Regions from separate parts of the Arthrobacter sp. 35/47 genome, predicted to be linked through region 2. Evidence: riboswitches for the same ligand, from Rfam matches in the RefSeq annotation. Region 2 holds a riboswitch; the other holds the start of a gene.

Region 1 (4,411 bases), on a different contig from region 2:
CGCGACCCAGACCAACCAGCTCGCCACCGCCGCCACCAGCGGCACCGACGGTGTCATCATCAACCCGGTGGACTCCGACGCCGCAGCCGCCTCGGTTGCGCCGCTGATCGAGGGGGACATCCCCGTCGTCGCAGTGGACCGTGCAGTCAACGGCGCCGAGGTGGGCTCGCTGGTCTCCAGCGACAACGTTGCCGGCGGCAAGCAGGCAGCAGAGGAACTCGCCAAGGCCATGGGCGAAAAGGGCAAGGTCATCGTCCTCCAGGGCGTCGCCGGAACCTCTGCCAGCCGTGACCGCGGTGACGGCTTCGAAGAGGGCATCTCGGCCTACCCGGACATCGAGGTGGTCGCCATGCAGACCGCCAACTTCGACCGCGCCGAAGCCCTCAACGTAGCCACCAACCTGCTGCAGGCCAACCCGGATGTCACCGGCATCTTCGCTGAAAACGATGAGATGGCCCTCGGCGCCATCCAGGCTCTCGGCGACCGCGCCGGGTCCGAGGTCATGGTCGTCGGCTTCGACGGCACCGAGGACGGGCTGGCTGCCATCGAGGAAGGCACCATGACTGCCACCATCGCGCAGCAGCCCGCCGAGCTCGGCAAGCGCTCCGTCGAGGTACTCCAGCAGCTCCTCGCCGGCGAGACCGTCGAAGCAACCATCCCCGTTCCGGTCACCACCGTGAACTCGGAGAATGTCGGTGAATTCACCAAATGAGCACACGGCCGCCGGGCGTCGTCGTTGTAGGGTCCATCAACGCAGACCTCGTAGTAACACTGGAACGCCACCCCCAGCCGGGCGAAACCCTGCTGGGACGGACCATGACGGTGATGCCCGGCGGCAAGGGCGCCAATCAGGCTGTAGCTGCGGCGAAGCTGGGAGCATCGACCACCATGGTCGGTGCCGTGGGCAGGGACGCCTACACCGACGTCGCGCTCTCCGGTCTGCTCGCTGCCGGAGTCCATACCGATGGCGTTGAACGTCTTGGCACCACCACCGGCGTCGCCATTGTGGAAGTCGACGACGACGGTGAGAACACCATCGTCGTCATTCCCGGTGCCAACGGGGAGGTTTCACCCTCACTCGTTTCTTCGGCTGTGGGCTTGATTGCCGACGCCGGCGTGCTGGTCCTGCAGGGCGAGATTCCTGCCGCCTCGGTTGCCGCAGCGGTTGCTGCGGCCCGGGGCAGGGTGCTGATCAACCTGGCACCGGTGGTCGAGCTGGAGCGCTCGACCCTGCTGCGTGCCGACCCGCTCGTGGTCAATGAACATGAGGGTGCACTGGTGCTGAGGCAGCTGACCGGTGCACCTGCGCCGTCGGACCACGCAGAAACCGCCCGTGCGCTCCTTGCCTGCGGCTTCGGGTCTGTCGTGATGACGTTGGGCGGCGCCGGTGCGCTCCTGGCAACGTCATCGGGCGTGCTCGAAGTTCCGGCACCGCGGGTTTCCGTGGTGGACACCACCGGCGCCGGAGACGCGTTTGTTGGTGCACTGGCAGCCCGGTTGGTTGCCGGCGATCCACTTCCCGACGCCGTCACCTTCGCGGTGCGGGTCGGCGCGTTTGCGGTCGGCGCGGAGGGCGCACAGCCCTCCTATCCGTCGCTGTCCGACGTCCTCCCGGAGGCACCGTCCGAGGCGGGAGTGCGGGCATGAAGAAAACCGGAATACTGAACGGACCGGTGAACGCCCGGCTGAGCACCCTGGGCCACGGGCATCTGGTGATGATCACGGACTGCGGCATGCCGCTTCCCGACTCTGCCGCCGTCGTCGACCTCGCCCTGGTCAAGGGAATGCCGCGGTTTGTCGATGTGCTGCGGGCGGTGCTCGCCGACGTCGAAGTCGAGGGGTCCATCATCGCCTCGGAAGCGTCCGCGACCGCGGTGGAGGACGCTGTGCGGGGTGAGGGACTCGCCCCCGCCATCGTGAGCCACGAGGAGCTGAAGGAGTTGCTCGCGGAGGCCCGGCTCATCATCCGGACCGGTGAAGCGACGCCGTTTGCCAACGTGGCGCTGCGTTGCGGGGTGACGTTCTAGGGGTTTTCCTCCTGCTTACCGTGACGGGCCGGCTTGAGCAGGCACACCGACACGACTACAGTCGGAACCGAACAACGGGAGCTCGGGCATGACCGGGCTGAGAGGGCGGCTGGAAAGCGCCGCTGACCGCACGAACCTGTCCGGGTAATGCCGGCGAAGGGACTACATTCCATGCTGGGATTTTCCGTAACTGTCATCATTCTGGTTGCTGTACTCGGCGCTTTCGCCTGGGTAGGGCTCGGCGTCGGCCGTGACCGGAATCTTGAGGAATTCGCGGTAGCGCGCAACAGCCAGACCGGCCTCGGGCTTGGTCTCTCGTTCTTCGCCTCCGGGGTAGGCGCCTGGATCCTTTTCGCTGCCCCGGAAGTCGGTGCGTCAGCGGGAATCTCCGGCGTCATCGGCTACGCACTCGCCCTCACCGTTCCGCTCCTCGGCCTCGTGCTCGTCGGCCGGCGGCTGCGGGCGCTGGTGCCGGCCGGGCACAATCTGGCGGAGTTCGTCCGGCTCCGCTTCGGCAGGGCGATGTACGGGTACGTCCTGGCCATCTCCATGCTCTACATGCTTGTTGCGCTGTCCGCCGAACTCACTGCAGTGGGCGGAGTATTGGGAAGGCTGTCGAGCCTTGAACCACGGGTGGGAATCATCGCGGTTGCCATCATCACTGCGCTGTACACCACCGTCGGTGGGCTCCGCGCCTCGATACGCACCGACCGCTGGCAGTCCTGGATGCTGTTCGGGCTACTGGCGATCGTGGGCATCGCCCTGGCAACGGCGTTCGGGGAGCCCGCGGGTCCGGCGGACCCGGCGCTCTTCCGGATCGATCTCTCGGGCATCGAGGCGGCGCTGACACTCATCGTCGCGGTCACGGCCACCACCCTGTTCCACAACGGCTACTGGCAACGGGTATGGTCCGCACGCGATCAGCGAGCCCTCACCCGCGGTGCCGTGATCGGTGCTCTCACGCGCTTCCCTGTGGTCTTCGCCGCCGGCCTGGTGGGACTGCTCGCCGCCGCCCACGGCATTTTTCTGGGCAACCCTCCGGTGCCGTTCTTCGCCCTGCTGGAATCCCAGCCTGTCTGGGTACTCGGAGCGGTGCTGATCCTCACCCTGGCACTCGTCGCGTCCACCGTCGACACACTGCAGAACGGACTGGCTGCCACGGCCGTAACCTCCATCCCCTCCCTCGGCCTGAAGGGCGGCCGCATTGCCACGGTCCTTTTCACCGCAATCCCCGCGGTGGTTGCCTTCCAGGGATTCTCGGTCCTGCGGCTGTTCCTCATCGCCGACCTGTTCTGTGCCGCCACGCTCATCCCCGCGCTGCTGGGGTTGTGGCGCCGCTCCACGGCTGAAGGAGCGATCAGCGGATCGGTGGCCGGCCTTGCCGCTGCCCTCGGGTACGGTTTCCTCGCCGGAGACGGCAGCCTCAGCGGCGCCGTCGCTATCGCAACCTTCGCCGGTGGGCTTTCCCTGCCTCCGTTTCTGGCGGCGCTCGGTGTGTCCGCAATCGTCGCCGTCGTCGTGTCTCTGGCCGGCCGGCGCACCGCTGACCTGACCGGACTCAATGCCCAGGTGAACGCCCTCGACCCAGTATTGGGACGCCCGGTGGACGAGGCTGAACCGGCCGCAGAGGCACGCTGATGCCGGAACGCGACTCACTCGACCTCGAACTACAGGCCTACATCGAAAACGGAATCAACGACGACGCCCGCTTCAACGAACTAGCTCTTCAGCTTTTCGACTACCAGTACCGGCGCAACGCGGCCTACCGGCGCTTCTGCCGCTCGCGCCGGGCGGAGCCGGGAAGGCTCTTACGATGGGAGCAGATTCCCGCCGTACCGCTGACCGCGTTCAAGGACCTCACCCTTGCCTGTGAGCCGCCCGAGGACGCCGCCGCCGTCTTCATGACCAGCGGGAGCACGGATCCTTCCCGCCGGGGCCGCAACTACCACCCGCACCTGCACCTGTACGACGCGTCGCTGCGGGCCGGATTCGCCCGCTCTTTCCTGCCGGACCGCCGCACCATGCGCATGCTGGTTCTCAATCCGAGGCCTCACCAGCAACCCAATTCCTCCCTGGCCTACTTCCTCGGACGGCTGGTCGACTTCTTTGGGACCGAGGACAGCGCGTACCTGATGGACGGCGACGACCTGCAGATCGACAAGGTGGTTGCGGCCCTGCGCGAGGCCGAGACAACCGGTGAACCGGTGGCCCTGCTGGGTACCTCATTCGCGTATGTCCACCTCCTGGATGCGTTGGAGCAGGAGGGGCTGACGTTCCATCTCCCGGCGGGCAGCCGGCTGCTCGATACGGGCGGGTTCAAGGGCCGCTCCCGTGAGGTGTCGGCCGAGGACCTGCGCGCATCGTTCATGCAGAGTTTTGGGATC
Region 2 (4,411 bases):
CGGCCTTTCAACGCATTCACCGGAGCAGGTGGCCGCGGCCGCCTCGAATGACGACGTTGGATATTTCTGCACCGGCCCCGTCTGGGCCACGCCGACCAAACCGGGCCGCACCGCCGTCGGGTTGGACCTGGTGCGGAACGCAGCGCAGCTCGAAGAAGTGCACGCGCAGCGCGGCCAGTCGCTCAAGCCGTGGTTTGCTATTGGCGGGATCGACTTGCAGAACGTCGAAGAGGTGGTTGCGGCCGGCGCCAAACGCGTTGTCGTGGTACGCGCCATTACCGAGGCCGATGATCCGCAGGCGGCCGCGGCGAAGATCCGGGAGGCACTTCCGGCATAGCTCTCATGCTCGCCGTTTTGCTCCCGATTTTGCCCATGTTGGCCGACGCTCCTCCTGCCCAGGCGTCTTCCGGTCATGGTGGCGCGGTGCTGGGTCCGGTGTGTGCGAGTTGGTGGTGGACGGCTTCTTCCACTTGCCGGTACCGGTTGCGTTTGGGGTTCCGGTGGGGGTCGATGTATTTCGGTGGCCGGAACCATGGGATTCCCTGAACTGATTCGACCGACCAGTTGCCCTCGTGGATCAGGTGGTGATGCCGGGAGCAGAGCAGCACGCCGTGGCTGATGCTGGTGGTTCCGCCCGCTGCCCACGGGACGATGTGGTGGGCTTCGCACCAGGTGGCGGGCACCGTGCAGTCCGGGAAGGCGCAGCCCTTGTCGCGGGCAACCAGTGCCCGCCGCAGGTGCGGCGGGAAGAGGCGTTGGGCCCGTCCGATGTCCAGGACCTGACCTTTACCGCCGAGCACCAGCGGCAGGATGTCCGCCTCGCACGCCAGTTTACGGATGCTCCGGGCGCTCACCTGCTCGGCGAAGACCGCATGGCCGTCCTGCCCCAGATCGCTCAGGAGATCCCGGTAGTTGATGGTGACCATCACCTGCGGGCGGTGACCCCCGGTGGCCGGCAGACCGTCACCGGCAAGGGCGATCCGGCAGCCGGACACCAGCCCCTCGAGCAACTCCTGCGCACGGGTTGGGCCGTTGGTCTGCGTTCCGGGTGGGGTGGTGCCGTTCACTCGGGGGTTGGTGGCCGTGTTCATGACGGTCAGGAGGTACTCAAACTGCTCATCGGTGGCGCCGATCTCCAGGAAGTGCAGGCCATGACGCCTACCGCGCAGGAAGACGCCCTGCCTGGCCCGGAGGACCTTCTCCGTTGGTTCCACGCCGTCCTGGTCGATCACGCTTTCCCAACGCCGGGCAAGGACCCGCAGCACGTCCTCATCAGACTCCACGGCCTGGCGGACCAGGTGTTCCTCCATGGCCTCCACCTGGCGGCCGGTCGCGACAGCCCGGACACGGTGAACGGCGTCCCTGATCACCATCGCCGCCCGGGTGCTGAACGCTCCGGCACGCGTTGCAGCGGCCAGGACAGGCAGCGGAGCCTGGACCGGTGCACCCGGCCCCGGAACCTCGGGAAGCACGTCCTGGCCCAGCCGCAACCGGCGGTTTGCCTCGGAACGGCTGACCCCGAGCTTCGCCCGCAGGTACTCTGCCGTCCCCTTATGGGCTTCCTGGGCGTCCGTGCCGGCAAGTGAGTGGTCTTCGGCGGCCCGGGCAACCAGGGTCTGAAGGTGATCCACCACCCGGGAGATCTCCTCCACCCCGACAAGAGCCGCAACAACCTCCTCCCGGTCCAGGAGGAGATAACCCGATTCGAAGTGGTGGGCGAAAGCCAGCAAATCCGAACGCATTCCACGCAGGAGAGAATCATCTTCCCCGTGGTGTTCGAGCGATGCGACGGCCATACCAAAATATTATCGAAGACACGTACTAATACCGACCGAAACCCGGCAATGTGGAGGAGCAGTCACCCACAACTTATCCACACACGCAAACGGGGATCATGCGTGAAGCAGGAACAGGGATCACACCCAAACGGGGACGCCGTCGATCTGCGCGGGCGATTCCTAAGTGATGTGGCGGGTGCGCTCGTAGCGGCGGATGGCCTGCTGTGTGGTCCGGTTCGTGAGGACGCGGATAGTGGTGCTCACCGTTCCGGAAATGACCGCAAATGCCAAGGCCGACCGCAGGCTGTTCTCCAGGCCTTCCTTGTCTTTTGGAGGCTCGTTTCCGGTAACCCGCTTCCAGATGAAGTCGACCAGCTGTGTGCCTACGAGCCCCGCTCCAATGCCCAGTCCAACGCCCATCAGTTTGAAGATCGTGTTCATGGTGCCTCTTTCAGTCGGCTTGTCCTTGGTCCCAGCCTAGCGTTATCCCCGCGGCGATAGATGACGCGACGACGGCGGAGACGGGAGCGGCGGGTGTAGAGTTGGTATCGCTCAAAACAACGACAGGGGAGCGCAGCCACGTAGGTGGTGGGCGCTGAGAGTGCGGACCACCGCAGACCCTCGAACCTGATCCGGCTAGTACCGGCGAAGGGAGTCGAGTTCTCAGGGCAACCGGCGTCCTGCCGGTGTGCCTTCCCCTCCTGCACCCAGGAGGATCAAACACCATGACTGAAACAAAGAGCCCCACCCCGGCCACATCCCGGCGCCATTATGAATGGCGCGTGGTGGATATTGTGGTCGCTTCCGTGATTTCGGTGGCCGTCGGCGTCATCTTCTTCGCCTGGTCGGCAGGCTACAGCGGAATCGCCGCCGTCACTGCGGCCTACCCACCGCTGGCAGGCCTCTACTCCGGCGGCTGGCTGATTGCCGGCGTTCTCGGCGGACTCATCATCCGCAAGCCGGGCGCCGCCATCTACTGTGAGGTCCTCGCAGCGGCGGTATCGGCGCTGATCGGCACCCAGTTCGGCATGGCCGTCCTGCTCTCCGGCCTGGTCCAGGGCATCGGTGCGGAACTGGTGTTCGCGCTGTTCCTGTACCGCCGCTGGAACATCGGCGTGGCGCTGCTTGCCGGCCTCAGTGCGGGCATTTTCCTGGCGGTCAGCGAAAACATCATGTACAACGTCGAATGGGCCATCGAGTTCAAGCTGATGTACGGCGTGTTCGCCGCCATTTCCGGTGTGGTCCTGGCGGGACTGCTGCCCTGGCTCGCCACCCGGGGACTCGCAAAGACCGGCGCATTGTCCTCCTTCGCTGCGGGCCGCACGGCTGACGTCTAGCATGGGCTCGCCGATCACCGCCCGGGGCTGGGGCTGGCGCCACCCCGGGCGCGTACGCTGGGCAGTCCGGGACATCGACCTGACGGTTGAAGCCGGTGAACGGGTCCTGCTTCTCGGCGCCTCGGGTGCCGGCAAGTCCACGCTTCTGCACGGACTGGCCGGTGTCCTGGGAGATCAGGAAGAGGGGGAGCAGGCAGGCCACCTCACGGTCGACGGCGTCAGCCCGGCCGATGCCCGCGGCCGTTCCGGTCTGGTCCTCCAGGATCCGGATACGCAACTGGTACTGGCGCGCGTCGGCGACGAAGTGGCGTTCGGGGCCGAGAACCTTGCCGTGCCGCGCGCCGAAATCTGGCCGCGAGTGCACCGCGCGCTCGACGACGTCGGCCTGGACGTCCCGCTGGACCACCCCACCACGGCGCTCTCCGGCGGCCAGAAGCAACGGCTCGCCCTGGCGGCCGTCCTCGCCATGCAGCCCGGACTGCTCCTGCTCGACGAACCGACTGCCAACCTGGACCCGGCAGGCGTCATCGATGTGCGGGACGCCGTGGTGCGCGTGCTCGAACGGACCTCAGCCACCCTGGTGGTGGTGGAGCACCGCGTCGACGTCTGGGCCGACGTCGTCGACCGCGTGGTGGTACTCGATTCCGACGGCGGGATCCTCGCCGACGGTGCGCCCTCGGTGGTGCTCCGGCAGGAAGGTACGAGGGCCCGGCTGATCGAAGCCGGCGTCTGGGTGCCGGGCTACCGTCCGGAAACCCCCGCAGTCAGCGCCCGGCCCGGCGCCGATCTGCTGTACGCAGCCGGGCTCGCCGTCGCGCGGACCAGGCGCGGAAATGCAGTGCTCGACGACGTTGACCTCACCCTCCGCGGCGGGGAAGCTCTCAGCGTGCTGGGCCCCAACGGGTCCGGCAAATCGACGCTCGCACTCACGCTCGGCGGGCTGCTCAGGCCCCGCAGCGGTGAACTTGCCGCCCGGCCTCCGCTTGCGCGCAGGGCCGGAACCAGCCCTGCGGGTTGGAAGTCCGCTGAACTGGTCAGCCGCATCGGCACCGTCTTCCAGGAACCGGAACACCAGTTCCTGACCCACACTGTGCTGGACGAGCTGGAATTCGGGCCCCGCAGGGTTGCCCGCCAGGACGAGGCGGAAGTGCGGCGCCGCGTCGACCCCCTCGCTGAGCGGCTGCGCCTTACCGGCCTGTTGAAGGCGAATCCGTTCACCCTCTCGGGCGGTGAGAAGCGGCGGCTGTCGGTGGCGACAATGCTGGCCACCGGCCCGGAAATCCTGATCCTCGATGA

Evidence for each region. A riboswitch is a leader RNA that binds a small molecule or an ion and turns the genes downstream of it on or off. The one in region 2 is predicted to bind thiamine pyrophosphate.
Region 1: another riboswitch for thiamine pyrophosphate. It lies ahead of X803_RS19400 (sodium:solute symporter family transporter); the one in region 2 lies ahead of X803_RS0104360 (ECF transporter S component).

Annotation. Positions count from the first base shown of each region.
Region 1 is NZ_KI914603.1:131,179-135,589, reverse strand. Features, by position in the region: gene X803_RS0111130 (substrate-binding domain-containing protein) at 1-712, shown strand, start outside; gene X803_RS0111125 (ribokinase) at 709-1,647, shown strand; gene rbsD (D-ribose pyranase) at 1,644-2,027, shown strand; TPP riboswitch at 2,092-2,209, shown strand; gene X803_RS19400 (sodium:solute symporter family transporter) at 2,199-3,665, shown strand; gene X803_RS0111110 (LuxE/PaaK family acyltransferase) at 3,665-4,411, shown strand, end outside.
Region 2 is NZ_KI914586.1:94,424-98,834, forward strand. Features, by position in the region: gene thiE (thiamine phosphate synthase) at 1-337, shown strand, start outside; gene X803_RS17745 (HNH endonuclease signature motif containing protein) at 411-1,796, opposite strand; gene X803_RS0104355 (DUF4235 domain-containing protein) at 1,959-2,219, opposite strand; TPP riboswitch at 2,334-2,449, shown strand; gene X803_RS0104360 (ECF transporter S component) at 2,504-3,115, shown strand; gene X803_RS0104365 (ABC transporter ATP-binding protein) at 3,117-4,411, shown strand, end outside.